Regions from separate parts of the Paenibacillus sp. LS-5 genome, predicted to be linked through region 1. Evidence: predicted binding sites of a transcription regulator. Region 1 holds the regulator's gene; each other region holds the start of a gene.
The links. Region 1 encodes Rex, which represses fermentation and respiration genes when NADH is low (regulators of the CRP and FNR family bind a similar motif). Its sites were predicted from a motif close to TTGTGAAATATTTCACAA; they were not measured.

Region 1 (5,225 bases):
ACGCTTAGCGACAAACTGTTTGCCCTGCTTCCAGAACGTAGTGATGCCGCAGCCGGGGAGGCCGGACAACTGGTAGCACGTTTGCTGCCAGGCAAGAAGCCCAAGGATTGGGAAGAGCTGGCTGCGCTTGAGAACACTCTACATCTAAGTCTTAGTGAAATTATCCGCAAGGGCGATAAGATGCTAAGTGAAATGCGTGAATCGGAGAGCCAATCGTCATCGGACAGTCTGGTGACGGATATCGGAGGGTTGTTCAAGGATTTAGCCTCCATACGGGAGCAAGTGCGGTTCTTCATGAACCTGAACGACGAGAATATTGTCTACTGGATGGAAGGCAGCGGTAACTATCGCGGGAAGTCGCTGCAGCTCTATGCGGTGCCAGTCGATGTCAGCGCCCAGCTTAAGGAGCTCTTTTTTGATAAAAAGAAAAGCATAGTCCTTACCTCAGCTACTTTGTCCGTTGATAAGTCCTTTCAATTTATGATTGACAATCTGGGACTTAGTGAATCCGCAGAACAAGGAAGGCTGATGACAGCTCTGCTCTCGTCGCCGTTTAAATACCGTGAACAGGCTCTTCTGGTCATCCCGCGTGATTTCCCCAGTGTCAAAGGCAGCGTGGGCGATGCCCGTTTTGTCGATAAGCTGGTGCACTCATTGGCTGAGGCAGCTGTGGCAACACGGGGGCGGATGCTTGTACTTTTCACTTCTTATAAAATGCTGCGCCAGGTCTATGATCCTCTGAAGGAGGCACTCCTCTCTGAGGATATCACTGTACTGGGGCAGGGAGTGGAAGGGGGCAGCCGGAGCAAGCTGATCCGGCGTTTTCAGGATAGTGCAGCTTCTGTGCTCCTTGGAACCAGCAGCTTCTGGGAAGGTGTGGATATTCCCGGGGAGGCTTTAACCTGCCTTGCCATTGTCAGATTGCCTTTTCAGCCGCCGAACCATCCGCTTGCGGAGGCTAAGGCTGAACTGCTTCAGGCTCAGAAAAAGAACCCGTTTATGAAGTTGTCAGTCCCCCAGGCCGTTATTCGTTTCAAGCAGGGTTTCGGACGTCTGGTGCGTACTGCGCAAGATCGGGGTATTGTTATTGTATACGATACAAGGGTTATTGAATCTTATTATGGAAAGTACTTTCTCTATTCGCTGCCTGGACCCAAGATGGAACATATGCTGACAGATCAGATGGTTCCGCGAATTGCGGAATGGCTGGAAGACGGCAGTGTATCTTAACCTGCAATCATTTCTATTATAGTCAAAGAACAACAAAACTCCGTTTTCTTGGCGTCCGGTTCTGCTGTGACGCCGGGGAATGGACTAAGCTCACAAAACTTGGTTTATGCTTACGAAGTAAGTTTTGTACGAAGTAATATTATGATGCAATGCTCACAAAACTTGGTTTATGCTTACGAAGTAAGTTTTGTACGAAGTAATATTATGATGCAATGCTCACAAAACTTTTAGGAGGAGAAAATATGAAATCGGATAAAATATCGGAGGCCGTGGTACGCAGACTTCCAGTGTATCTGCGCTTCCTGAACGATCTCCTGAAGCGTGAAATCTCCACCGTATCTTCCCAGGAACTGGGACAAAAGCTTGAACTGAATCCAGCCCAAATCCGCAAGGATCTGGCTTATTTCGGGGATTTCGGCAGAAAGGGTATCGGTTATGATGTCTCATACCTCATTGAGAAAATCCGCCATATCCTGAAGCTTGACCAACAGATCAACGTGGCGCTGGTGGGGGCAGGTAATCTTGGTCACGCTCTCTCTAATTACAATGCCTACTTGAAGGACACCATGAAAATCACTGCTGTATTTGATTCCTATGCTCCCAAGGTGGGGCAGCAGATTAACTCACTTACCGTGCAGCCCATGGAAGAATTGGGAAGCACAATCCGTAAGCAGGGCATCCGTATTGGAATTATTACGGTACCGGATAGCGAAGCGCAGAACGTTGCCGATATTCTGGTCGATTCAGGCATTGAGGCCATTCTTAATTTTGCACCGGTGATCTTGAAGACCCCGTCTAATATCAGGGTTCATGCCGCTGATTTTACTACTGATTTGCAGAGTCTCGCCTATTATTTGCATGATGGAAAGGACGAAGTGGAAGATGCACAGCAATAAGATTGTAATTGTAAACGGCCGATTTCTGGTTCCGGGTACTGAGACACCAGTACTAAGCGGCTATATGACTATAGAAAAGGATATCATCACATACATAGGAGAAGCCAAACCTGTCATTGAAGAAGGTACGCAGACTATTGACGGAAGCCGCCTGCTGTTCATGCCGGGGCTGGTCAATACCCATGGTCATACAGCAATGTCGCTCCTTCGCGGATACGGTGACGACATGGTCCTTCAGAATTGGCTGCAGGAGAAAATGTGGCCAATGGAAGAAAAGTTCACCGGAGACGATGTTTTTTGGGGAACCTCATTGTCTGTACTGGAAATGCTGAAGGGCGGCACAACCACCTTCCTGGACATGTATGATCATATGGACAGGGTTGCCGAGGTTTCAGAACAATCGGGCATGCGTGCTGTACTTATGCGCGGGGTTATCGGACTTTGTCCGGAGGATGTGCAGAACCATAAACTGGCAGAAGCGATAGCCTTTGCCCGCAATTGGCATGGCAAGGCGGATGGAAGAATCACGACAATGATATCCCCGCATGCCCCTTACACTTGTCCTCCTGAATTTTTCGTAAAGTTTGTTCAGGCTGCCCATGATCTGGACCTGCCTATGCATACGCACATGTCGGAAACCCGGCGGGAAGTTGAACAGAATGCGGCGGATTACGGCTTGCGTCCTGTTGCACATCTGGAGAAGCTGGGGATGTTCACCCGCCCGTCGCTTGTGGCTCACGGAGTTCATTTGAATGATGAAGAAATAGAGATTTTAGCCCGCTACAACGTAGGGGTATCGCATAATCCTGGCAGTAACTTGAAGCTCGCAAGCGGGGTAGCACGGGTACCGGAGCTGCTGCGGGCGGGAGTCAAGGTATCGCTGGGCACGGACGGTGCTGCAAGCAACAACAACCTGGATATGTTCGAGGAGATGCGCCTGGCTGCTCTGATCCACAAAGGTGTGAGCGGAGATCCGACAGCTGTACCGGCACCGGAAGCATTGCTGATGGCGACCGAATATGGTGCACAGTCCATATTCCTTGGCAATACAGGACGGCTGGCTCCAGGGATGAAGGCAGACTTCATAGCTCTAAATATCGACCAGCCCCACTTCCTTCCGCATACGGATTTGCTTTCCCATGCCGTCTATTCGGCAAGTGCCAACGATGTAGAACATGTATGGGTGGACGGCAAGCAAGTGGTGAAGAATGGTCAATGCCTGACCTTGGATGAGGAGCTTATCCGCCGCAAGGCGCAGGAGACCTTCGAGGGCCTGCTGAAACGGTAAATGAACAGGATCAATGACGCATCCAGAAGAAAGGGAGCTGCACTTTGAAGAAAAGAAGAAAATGGCTTCTGCTGGGGATCCTCCTGGTTCTGCTCCTTCTGTTCGGACTAAGCCAGTTCTATGCTTACGTGATGAAAGACCAGTGGAACGAACGCAGTGCAGCCAGAGAGGTTGCTGAAGCAAGGGCAGGGCTGACCAAGGTAACCAAAGCACAGAAGTCCGTCTGGGACGAAAATTCGATATACTGGGTGCTCACAGGACGTAATGCAGCTGGAACGGACCTTATGGTATGGGTGCGTTTTACCCGGGATGGCAAACCCGCCGGAGGCGACAACGATGTGTATGCGGAAGAGTTGTCCAAGGGCATGTCGGAGCAGAAAATCCGCTCCGTCATAGCAACGGATCTGCCGGGAAGCAGCATTGAACGGCTTTTGCCCGGAGTGTATAACGGAGAATATGCCTGGCAGTTATTTTACAAGCTGGAAGGCAGGTATTATTACAAGTTTTACCGATTTGCCGATGGCAGCGCGATTGGAGACGGCTACAGCTTACCAAGCCGATAAAGTGCTAGAGTAGAATATCGAGCGGGTAGATAGTAATCTGTCTACCCGCTTTTTTGTATATGGGGAAGATGAAAGATAGGCTGTATTAACGGATATATCAGCCGATATATACTTTTGATGAAGACATAATTATAACTTTGATATAAAAAAACAAATAGTATCCAAAGAAAAAAGACCGCAACACTAAATGTTGCGGTCTTTGGTGTCGATATAAGGGGAAATGAGCTGTCAGTATGCCCAGAAATTAGTACTGAAAATTTTAAATATATTCACACTTTTCTTCGAAATCGTATATACACCTATGATATACTACTACTTGTACTAAGGCATGCTAAAGAGCATGTCAGTCTCGGAAGAGCGGTAGACACGCTATTTCATATCTATTCTATTATGTAACTTGTTTTTTATTATTGAGAGGAGGACGTTTCATGAAGCTACGCCTTATGCCTGTACTGCTAACGTCTTTGCTGTCTGCTGCGTTGCTATTCGGAGGCTGGTATTCCTATCGGGAGTTCGCCGTGCAGGAGCCGCTTCGGAAGATAGTATCTGCTTATGAGGGAGTGAATGATTCCCATATCTCTATTAAACGTAATGAGGTTACTTTGAAACTTGATTTGAAGCCGGGCACAAAATTACGTGAACTTGTTCAGTACGTAAATACTGAGGGAAGATCGGCTATTAACGGCCGGGCACTAAAACTGGATGTGGAGCAGCATTCCAGTCAGCTTCTGGATGAATATTGGGATCAAGCGATGTTCTCGGTTGCTGAAGCGATGGAGAGCCGTAAATATACATTAATTCCTGCGAAGTTGGATGAACTGAAATCTCAGAATCCCAGTTACAGCAGTGTGGTCGCTACAACAGAGATCGATGATAATAACGTATATGTGAGCCTTAGCGACGGTAAGGAAAGCAAATTCATTATTTTACCACGCGCAGCGGCAACGATGGGAGTGTGGAATAATGCCTAAGTTTTGGAAAGAGGTAGTCATCGGATTTGTTCCTGTACTGATGATTTTTATGGCGTTTATCGGCATTAATATTTTTCCGGTTATCATTGCGGCCGGTATGGTTGGCGCACTGCTGCTTATTGCACATCTGCGCGGCGGATTAACAGTGAATGCCGGAGGAGACAAAAAACGTAAGAAGAGCGGCCCTTCGAAGCTGACCTTTGAAGAAATCGGAGGACAGGACAATGCCAAGCAGGAGCTGCGTGAGGCGCTGGATTTTCTGATCCGCCATGAAGAA
Region 2 (5,225 bases), on a different contig from region 1:
CCACATTCTCAAGTGTGGAGGTTGCAGGCAATATGATATCGGCATAAAGAGCTGTGTCAGTCATAAACAGATCATGTACGACTGTGAACAAATCCTCGCGGGCAAATCCCTTGCGTACTCGCTCCGCATCGGGAGCCACTACCACAGGATTGCAGCAGTAGACGAACATGCCCATGACTGGTTGCTCTTTCATCTCCAGCGCTTCCCCGATCCGGTTCATATTGATCGTGCGTGTCCCGCGGTTCGGACGCAGATCGGGACGCGTCAGCGCACGGGCGTTCGTTGCGGTGTAGCCCCCGTTCGACTTGATCGCTCCGCCCCCGGTCTTCAGCCAAGCACCTGTAAGGGCCGGCAGACAAGCAATCGTACGCACATTCATACCGCCGTTATCATGGTGCTGCAGGCCATTGCCGATGTGGATATGTGATACCTTGGCTTCGCCGTACAGCCTGGCCAGCTTCTCGATATCTGCCTCCGCAATGCCAGTAATCTCTGCTACCCGCTCAGGCGGATAGGCAAGCACATGTTCTCGCAGCTCATGATGCCCGGTTGTATAGCGCTCCAAAAATGCTTCATCCGTCATCCCGTCCCTGAACAGGATATGCATCATCCCCAAGGCAAGGGCTGTATCCGTCCCGGGATACAGAGGCAGGAACCAGTCTGCCCACTGCGCCGTACGGTTGCGGTGCACATCGATTACAACCACCTTCGCCCCCCGCTTGCGCGCCTGTTCGGCATAGACGACCTGATGCATATTGGTACTTACAATATTGCCGCCCCAGACAATGATCAGATCCGCATGGACCGTATCCTCCGGACTCGTCCCGCCATTGAATCCCATCGTATATTTCCAGCCGGCCGTACCCGCTGCACTACAAATCCCCTGCTCCAGACGGCTTGCGCCCAGCGCATTAAAAAACCTCCGGTCCATCCCGTCCACGCTAAGCACCCCCATATTGCCATAAAAGCTGTACGGAAGAATGCTCTCCGGCCCATGAGAGGCCGACAATTCCTTGAAACGGCCGGCTATTTCGCCGATGGCCTCATCCCAGCTGATCGGTGTGAAAGAGCCGCTTCCTTTCGGCCCAGTACGACGCAGTGGCTGCAGCAGACGTTCGGGATGATGTACCCGCTCAGCCATATGCCGCACCTTGTTGCAGATCGCCCCTTTGGTCACCGGATGCTCGGGGTTGCCTTCCACTTTAATAATTTTGCCATTCTGCTTATGCACTAGCAGTCCGCATGTGTCAGGGCAATCCAGCGGACATACCGCCGGAAAGACCCCATCTCCGCTGTAACTCATGGGCGTAAGTCCTCCCTTATCGCTTGAATATGTATATTCTATAACCGCACTTCTTCCACGTAAAGAAAATAGGGAAAAACCAGCTGATTCGTTCCAATTGTGCCAGGGTAATAGAGCATATGAAACACTCCCTATGAATTCGCCGTGAGCCCGATTTCGTTCCCCCGAGTCGGAATTGCACGGCGAATTTTATATTGTCTGCATTTCAAAAAAAAAGCACTCCCTCATAGATTGCAGGGAGTGTCTGTATAACCGTCCCGGCCCATGGGGTCCGGGAGTATTTTATGCGTGCTTCTTCACACCGGCAGCAGAAATGCCTTCTACGGATTGAACAGCTGCTGGCGCCTTGCGCAAGTAAGCCATCCAGTAGGCCAAAGCGACGAAAATCGCACCACCTGTAAGGTTGCCTAACCAGACCGGGGCAAAATTGCCGAAATACTGGGACCAGGTGAAGTGACCTTCAAATATGGCAGCAGGAATAAGGAACATGTTAGCTACAACGTGCTGGAAGCCGATTGCCACAAACGCCATGGTCGGAAACCAGATCCCGAGGATTTTACCGCTGAAATTATCTGCTCCGTAAGAGAGCCATACCGCCAACGCAACGAGCCAGTTACAACCGATACCTGATACAAAAGCCTGCAAGAAAGTGGCGTCAATCTTGTGTCCTGCCATATCTACCAGTTTATCCAGATACACACCATCTGCAGTGAGGCCGACAATGTGACCAAAGAAATAAGCGACGAACAAGGCACCAGCGAAATTGCTGATCGTAATCAGCACCAGATTCTTGAACATTTCCCATAACGAAATTTTCTTCGCCATAAAGGCCAGCGGCACCGCCATCATATTACCGGTAAGCAGTTCCCCTCCGGCCAGCAGCACCAGGATTAGACCTACCGGAAACACGGAAGCCCCGATAAAAGTGGCGATAGAACCCCATTCCTTCGGTGCGCCTGCGATAACGCGAATATCCAGCAAAAATCCGAGCGCAATGAACGCTCCCCCCAAGAAGCCAAGAATAAGTACGGAACTGAGCGGATTATGTGCTTTCTTGATCCCGTTCTCTACCGTGACTTCGGCAATCCCCTGCGGTTTGTTATAAGCCATGATTCCTATCCCCTTCTAATTACTTAAAATTTGTTCCTTTATGCCATTGTAGCGTGTCAACAATCACATTTACGTGATGAATATCACTCTTGCAAAGACTAAGTGAAAGTTTTCACTGACATGTCAAATTTATAAGGACACCATTCAGATTCTCCTATGGAATCTTAAAAAACATATTTTTCTGTTCACCTTCGGGCAATCTTAATTATCGTTCCAATTGTACCGATATCTCAATTAAGGAGGTGATGCGCTGTTCTCAGAATAACTGAAAAAGACGCATACATAAGAATGAACAACTTGCGGCGTCTCATCTTGGCTCTGCTATGCCTGATCCTGCTCGGAGCTGTAGTATTTCCTCTACCCGCAAGAGCCGGGCACACTCCATTTGTGGATACAGAGCGAAGTTATGCTCATCAAGAAATTGATTACCTGTTCTATAGGGGGATCGTCGAGGGTTACGGAGATTCTATGTTCAGACCATTGAAACCCATTACCCTTGCTGAGATGAGCGCCTTGATGTCCAGGGGATTATCTCTTCCTGTTACTAACGGGGAGTACCCCTTAGCAGCGGAGAACGTACAGAAATGGGCACTCCCTTCCATACGTTCACTCTTATCCGCAGGTATCCTGAAGGACCAGACGATACGCGGAAGTAGTCTTATTACCCGCGAGAGCTTGGCGGTATGGTATGTACGGGCACTCGGACTATATGATCAGGTCCGGCAAACGGGTCATATGCCAACCTTTAAAGATGCATCTTCTATTTCGGAAGAGGCTCGGACAAGCGTCTGGGCGGCCCAAGAACTCCACCTATTCCAAGGTGATGAACAGCAACGGTTTAATCCGAAGGAATGGGTTGACCGCCAATGCGCCGCCAAAGTAACTGCACAGGTGTACCTTTTGCTTAAGGACAGACAGCAGATACAAAATCTGCTTAAGCCTGGAAATGCATTACCGGGAGATCCATCACTGCAATTGCCACAGGAAACCGTAATTCCCAAAGCTACAGTTTTGGAAAATAGAGACATTTCCGATCCGCAATATCCAGTTCATTCAGATGCGCCAACACCGGTTCCATCGGCTTCACCTGAATTGCCAACACCAGCTCCGTCTGCTACACCTGAACCGCCATCACCGGCTCCGTCTGCTTCACCTGAACTGCAAACACCGGCTCCACCAGCGTTTAAAACAGTAGATTCTATACATGTGACTACCGATTCCATTGAGGCTTCATTTAATGTATCGGTAGATAGTTGGAAGCTGGCTTATGTGACCGCGGATGTATATGGTACGGAGATCACACCGGATCTTTTGCCGCCAGACCTCAAAGTATCGATTACAGATGACTATTCCATTCTGGCACCTGACGGGACGATAGCAAGATTCTATAACATCCCGGGGCCGGGAACGGTCATCCACGGTCTGATCCGGCTCAGTTCCAACCTTGCTAATTTCAGCACTGCAAGCAACTTCGAGCTTAGGGTAAAACCGGCCGAGTACAACTCCACTTCATATTTCACGGTATCATTGCTGCTGGAAGATACGGGAGCCTCGGCTACAACCATAGCTGAGATGGAGACCATGCGGGATTCACTCGCAACCATTGACCCCAATCTGCGTGTAACCTGGGCAATGGACAGCCGGTTCGTATTCGATGAAACCCAGCGGCCCCAACTGCACAAAGTGCTTGAATATGTGGATCTTTATGGAGATGAGGTTGGGATCGCATCCGGTTATCCCAATAACATTTATTATCTGTCCCAATGGATTACAGAGATGAATTCGTGGCTGTACATGTACAGATATAATGCGCTTAATGCCCTGCATCAGGGTGGTACTAACGGAGATCCGTCAGTATGGCTGAGCATACCTGACAAGTATCGTCCCAAATCACTATCCACCTATGCCATCAATCCCGAGCAGGCAGCATGGCTAAAGGAAAACTTCCAGATTGATGCGTTCATGGGCTGGGCAGCCACACAGTATAACGTGGGACAAATGTCTGCAGACGGATCACCGTTGATGCCTTACTGGTCACACATCGATAATCCGATGGTGCCCGCACAGGATGTGGCTACAAACAGTGGCAGTATATTTATGAATTCACTTAGCATTGATCCTATCGGCTCCCGCTACACCTCAGGAGCATCTAGGTGGACACTGCATCCTGCAGATCCATTTGTAATGGAGATGACGGCAATACCCCAGTTGCATCTGGCCTCACAATATCTCAACAATCCTTTTCTTAACCTAAATACGGTCAATTACCTCTCACTGGTGATTGGAACGAATTGGGTGCTCAGAACACCCGGTCTGGATGTAACCTGGCAGGATTTCATCAGCAGATTCCCTAAAGACAATGGCGTAAAAATATTAGGCGTCCATGATCTGGCGGAAATCTACAAAACAAAAAGCGCCAACACGAATGATCAGTCTGAATTCACGCTGATGTTCCGGGGCTCAGGGTACACAACGGCCACTGGAGAGAATTCTCCAGCCGATCTGCAGTATTTATGGACAGAAACTGCAACAGAGCGTATCATTCTTGCCAAAAAAGACAGCGAACCTTCCTGGAGCATCATTGACTTCACGGACTACTCCAGGCTACCCGTCGCAAAACTACCGTATACGACCAATGGGATAGCAGATGATATCAGCTACATTACAGGGAGAAACTACAAATTGAATCCCTCGGCTCCGTTAACCCCACTTGAAATCGAACGGGTGCGAAGCCGGCTGGAAGCCCTGAAGTTCAAGGATGACATCAGCTACCAGTAGCCGTTAAGAGAGGCTAGACAACAAAACGCCCTGT
Region 3 (5,225 bases), on a different contig from region 1:
GTGCTACAAAGCTTCCCTTGCCCTGCAGAGAATATATATATCCTTCCCGCTCCAGCTCCCGGTAGGCTTTTTGAATCGTATTGGGGTTCACAGTAAGCTGTGAGGATAAGGTTCTTACAGACGGAAGCTGGTCATCGGCCCGCAGAATTCCGTGCATGATCATCTCTTTGACCTTATCGGTCAACTGCTCATAGATCGGTTTGCGGCTGCGGACGTCCAATTCGAACATGACAGTCCTCCTTTCGTATGCTGTCTTCCGGCAAGCATCTCAGTGTATTAACTGTACTACCATTATTAATACAGTCGGGTATTGATGTCAACACAAAGAAACGGCCCACAGGGCCGTCCGGTGTCTATTTCCCCTTCATTGGCACAATAAAAGAGCAAGCTACGGAGTTAATTCAACTTTGCAGCTTGCTCTTTTTTATTAAATTAATAAGGCCATCAGTTGCCTTCCAAATTCCAACCCCAGAGATCGTTAGCGTTTGTCCTTCCAGAAATTCACCGGCTCGACATCCTTCGTAATGATCTCGAACGTATAGCCTTCTTTCTTCAAAGTTTCCAGCAGGCGCGGCAGCACCTTGAGGGTGGCTTTCTGGTCATGCATCAGGATCACCGGATTGGTTCTGGATTGTTGCAGCTTATGCACCTGGTCCATGACCGTGTTGTAGATGGTGTCACTATCCTCTTTGTACTTCCAGTCATCCGAATCCACGTTCCAGTCCCACAGATGATAACCTTCAGTGAGCACCTTGTCTCTGAATACCTTAGTGAAATAAGGCTTGCTGCCGTATGGCGGACGAATCAGCGTTGTACCTTTGCCGGTGATCTTCCTCAGGATTGTATTGTCCCCGTTCATTTCGGCAAGCGCAGCAGAGGCTGATGCATAGAACTTCTCTTTGCGATGCGTCATGCCATGCAGGCCCAGACCATTGCCCGCCTCAACAATCCTTTTTACTTGGGAAGGATAACTGTTCATATGGGGTCCAAGCATGAAAAATGTAGCCTTGACCTCGTATTTATCCAGAATATCCAGTAGCTCTGAAGTGGTCGCTGACGGTCCATCATCAAAAGTCAGATACAAGGTAGTACCCGGTTTGGGTGCAGGAGCTTTTGCAGGTTCTTCTGGGGCGGCAGGCGGCACCAGTTCGCTCTTGTATTTGCTTAAGAACCCGGCGTCATCTAGTGTTGCCGATGCATCATAGACGCGCAGTAAATATTTCTCCGGTTCAAAGGAAATGATATATCCAAGGTAGGCGCTTATTTTCAGCGGAACCATTAATGATCCATCCTGAAGAAAGGTATCTGCCTTGGCAACTGTTCCATCCTGGAGCTCAGCTCCCCCATTATCCTTCAGCAGCCGGAGCGTACGTCCCCCGCCATCGACCTGAATACCCTCCGGAAGACCAGTAAGCGTCCATTTCAGTTCTGCCGCCAAAGCGCGGAGAGGAACATAATAGGTATCATGTTGCGCAACGGCTGTGATGCCGCTCAAGGTATCGCCCACTCCCAGCTTCAAAGAATGTTTGGCTTCCGTTGCACCCGCTGTTGCCTGCAGGACACCGAAGCACAGGAATAAAGAAATCATTAAAAGGATTACCTTTTTAGTAGTCACCGGCACAATCTCCAATCTATGTATATTTATCTATAACATTAGCATACAAAGATATAACGTAATTTGAGAGATTGTAACCGGGAGCAGAAAAGTTTGTAACCGTTCTGTTGTGATAAATGACATATCGTCATTGTTTTCAGAAAAGACTCAAATTCTGTCGAATGCTGTTATATCAAGCAAAATCCGCTCTTTACGAGCCATTTCCGGCTTTATTATATGTGACGAAAATAGTAACAATTGTGAATTAGTGAACAAATTTTGAACTTTCTTAAAATAACCTTAAGGCGCACCGTTACTGTGATCTTTATCATACGTTAAGGATGTTGTAACAAATTGATCACACATATTTAACTGAATGGACATTTTTAAGGGCGATTCTAGGTTTTATTACAAAATATGTATTTTGCATTATGGGTAAGTAATTCTTACTATAGATACAGGTTAATGTTTGCCCGTAACGTTCGGCGAATGAAAAGAACTATTGAAGGAAGGAGTTCTATATGAAAAAAAAGGGACCGTTATACGCTTTGTTTCTCAGCCTCATCCTCCTCCTGCCGGGATGCAGTTCACTCGCTGTTCTGAACCCGAAGGGGCCGTCTGCACGAACTTTGTCTGACACCATCATCCTCTCCATTCTCGTGATGCTCGGTGTTCTGGCCGTTGTCTACATCTTATATATCTTTGTACTGGTGAAATACCGGGCTAAGAAAAGCAATGAAGGATATATTCCGGAGCATGAGGAGGGCAATAAAGTGCTCGAGGCGATCTGGATCATTATCCCGATCATTATCGTGGCCTTCCTGTCAGTCGTAACGGTCAAAACGACCAACGCCGTCGAGAATCAGGCAGAGGATTATAAGGACCAGACTCCACTGGTCATCTATGCCTCATCTTCCAACTGGAAATGGCATTTCAGCTATCCGGAGGAAGGTATTGAGACTGTGAACTATGTCAATATGCCGGTTCACCGGGCGGTAGAATTCAGAATGTACTCCTTCGGCACAATTACGAGCTTGTGGATTCCACAGCTTGCCGGACAAAAGTATGCAATGAGCGACATGCTCACTACGCTTCACCTTTCTGCTGATACAGAAGGCTCTTATATCGGTAAGAATGCCAATTTCAGCGGTAAAGGCTTCGCCCACATGGAATTCGAAGCACTTGTTATGAGCAGTAAGGATTATGATGAGTGGGTGAAAGAAGTCAAGGAAACGGCTCCGAAGCTTACGGAAAAGGAATTCAAGGGCCTGCTTGCTACCGATTTCCTTGGGCGTAAAACGTATTCTTCCACCCATCTGGAATTCAGCCCTCCTCCAGGAGACCACAGTGAGCATATGAGCGGTAACGGCTCTGAGATGGATATGGATAACGGAAATATGGATCATCAGGATAATAAAGATGTCCATCCCTCACCGGAACCTTCCAGCGAGACCGAGTTCGACAGTAAACCAAATCCGGAAGTCGAACAGCCACTGCCAAGCTCACCTGTAGATGAACAAACGCACAACAGCAATTCTTAATACACTGCTCGATGAAACAACCTGAAAGGAGCCACCCTAATGGATTTAGACAAATTTAAGGTTCACGGCGAACCCTTGATATACGGAGCCATGGTCAGTATCGCACTCGCTACCATCGGGATTCTCGTCGGACTTACCTATTTTAAAAAATGGGGCTACCTCTGGCGCGAATGGCTGACAACAGTTGACCATAAGAAGATCGGCGTAATGTATATCCTGGCCGCTCTGCTCATGCTGTTCCGCGGCGGCGTGGACGCGATGATGATGCGTCTGCAGACAGCAGCGCCGGAAATGAAATTCCTCGATGCCCAGCATTACAATGAGGTCTTTACCACCCACGGCCTAATCATGATTCTATTCATGGCCATGCCGTTCATTATCGGTCTGATGAATGTTATCGTACCGCTGCAGATTGGTGCCAGAGACGTGGCTTTCCCGCGTCTGAACGCCGTCAGTTTCTGGCTCTTCTTTATGGGAGCCATGCTGCTCAACATTTCATTCGTCATCGGCGGATCGCCGGATGCCGGATGGTCGGCCTACTTCCCGCTGGCAAGTCTGGAGTTCAGTCCGACGGTCGGCAACAACTATTACTCCTTGTCCCTGCAGATTGCTGGTCTCGGAACACTAATCACAGGCGTTAACTTTATCGTAACCATTCTCAAAATGCGCGCACCAGGCATGAAGCTGATGAAGATGCCGATGTTCACCTGGTCCGTATTGATCACTAACATCATTATCGTCTTCGCCTTCCCGGTTCTGACCGTGGCACTGGCACTGATGATGTTCGACCGTCTGTTCGGTTCCCAATTCTTCACTATGGCCAACGGCGGGATGGATATGCTCTGGGCAAACCTGTTCTGGGTATGGGGCCATCCGGAAGTCTATATCGTTATTCTGCCGGCGTTCGGTATATATAGCGAAATTATCGCCACCTTCTCCAAAAAGAACCTGTACGGCTATACCTCGATGGTATTCAGTATGCTGATTATCTCGCTTCTGTCCTTCCTGGTATGGGCCCACCATTTCTACACGATGGGTCAAGGCGCAATGGTCAACAGCTTCTTCTCGATTACGACCATGGCGATTGCTGTTCCGACAGGGGTTAAAATATTCAACTGGCTGTTTACACTGCGTAAAGGCCGCATTACCTTCACAACACCAATGCTGTACACACTGGCCTTTATCCCGATCTTCACCATCGGCGGGGTAACGGGTGTCATGCTGGCGATGGCCAGTGCCGACTACCAGTATCACAACACGATGTTCCTGGTCGCGCATTTCCACTATGTGCTGATTCCGGGTGCCGTCTTCGCTGTTATCGCCGGGTTCCACTACTGGTTCCCGAAAGTATTCGGCTTCCGTCTGAACGAACGTCTGGGCAAGCATTCCTTCTGGTGGATCGTGATTTCCTTCAACGTCACCTTCTTCCCGTTGTTCTTCCTTGGTCTGATGGGGATGACCCGCAGAATGTATACCTACTCCAAGGAAACCGGCTTTGGTCCGCTCAATATGCTGTCCTTTGTGGGTGCGATAGGATTGGCGATAGGCTTTGTACTGCTGGTCTACAATATCTACTGGAGTACACGCTACATGCCAAGAGATACTACAAGCGATCCTTGGGATGGACGCACACTGGAGTGGGCTACGCATAGCCCTATGCCGGTCTACAACTTTGCGGTTGTGCCCAAAGTACAGACACGCGATGCCTTTTGGTCTGCCAAGCAGGACAAATTGCCATTGTTCGAGGACAAAATTACCAAGATCCACATGCCAAGCAATACTGGCAAGCCATTTATCCTTGGTGTAATCTTCTTCTTCGCCGGATTCTTCCTGGTCTTCAGCATGTGGATTCCAGCGATTGTTGCCGGAGTGGGCATTCTGATTATGCTGGCAGCTATGTCCTTTGACCGGGATCACGGCTACTACATCCCAGTGGAAGAAGTTATTGCAACAGAAAAGAAATTGATGCGGGGTGAGACTGTATGAAAATAGATGCGTCCAAGCCGCTTGAATACTCAACAGAAGAGAACAGCAACAAAATCTTCGGATTCTGGGTGTTTCTCGGAGCTGAAATTCCATTGTTCGCCACC

Region 2: AC0MA3_RS06060 (formate/nitrite transporter family protein) is a predicted target of Rex. The motif match lies at 2,514-2,531, and genes of this name have one in related genera.
Region 3: qoxA (cytochrome aa3 quinol oxidase subunit II) is a predicted target of Rex. The motif match lies at 1,853-1,870, and genes of this name have one in related genera.

Annotation. Positions count from the first base shown of each region.
Region 1 is NZ_JBWAVA010000013.1:153,817-159,041, forward strand. It holds gene dinG (ATP-dependent DNA helicase DinG) at 1-1,230, shown strand, start outside; gene AC0MA3_RS18880 (redox-sensing transcriptional repressor Rex) at 1,473-2,126, shown strand; gene AC0MA3_RS18885 (amidohydrolase) at 2,113-3,414, shown strand; gene AC0MA3_RS18890 (cell wall elongation regulator TseB-like domain-containing protein) at 3,459-3,977, shown strand; gene AC0MA3_RS18895 (hypothetical protein) at 4,406-4,948, shown strand; gene AC0MA3_RS18900 (AAA family ATPase) at 4,941-5,225, shown strand, end outside.
Region 2 is NZ_JBWAVA010000003.1:100,406-105,630, forward strand. It holds gene AC0MA3_RS06055 (molybdopterin-containing oxidoreductase family protein) at 1-1,303, opposite strand, end outside; gene AC0MA3_RS06060 (formate/nitrite transporter family protein) at 1,586-2,413, opposite strand; gene AC0MA3_RS06065 (S-layer homology domain-containing protein) at 2,702-5,191, shown strand.
Region 3 is NZ_JBWAVA010000012.1:125,590-130,814, reverse strand. It holds gene AC0MA3_RS17835 (GntR family transcriptional regulator) at 1-229, opposite strand, end outside; gene AC0MA3_RS17830 (polysaccharide deacetylase family protein) at 479-1,615, opposite strand; gene qoxA (cytochrome aa3 quinol oxidase subunit II) at 2,116-3,135, shown strand; gene qoxB (cytochrome aa3 quinol oxidase subunit I) at 3,175-5,121, shown strand; gene AC0MA3_RS17815 (cytochrome (ubi)quinol oxidase subunit III) at 5,118-5,225, shown strand, end outside.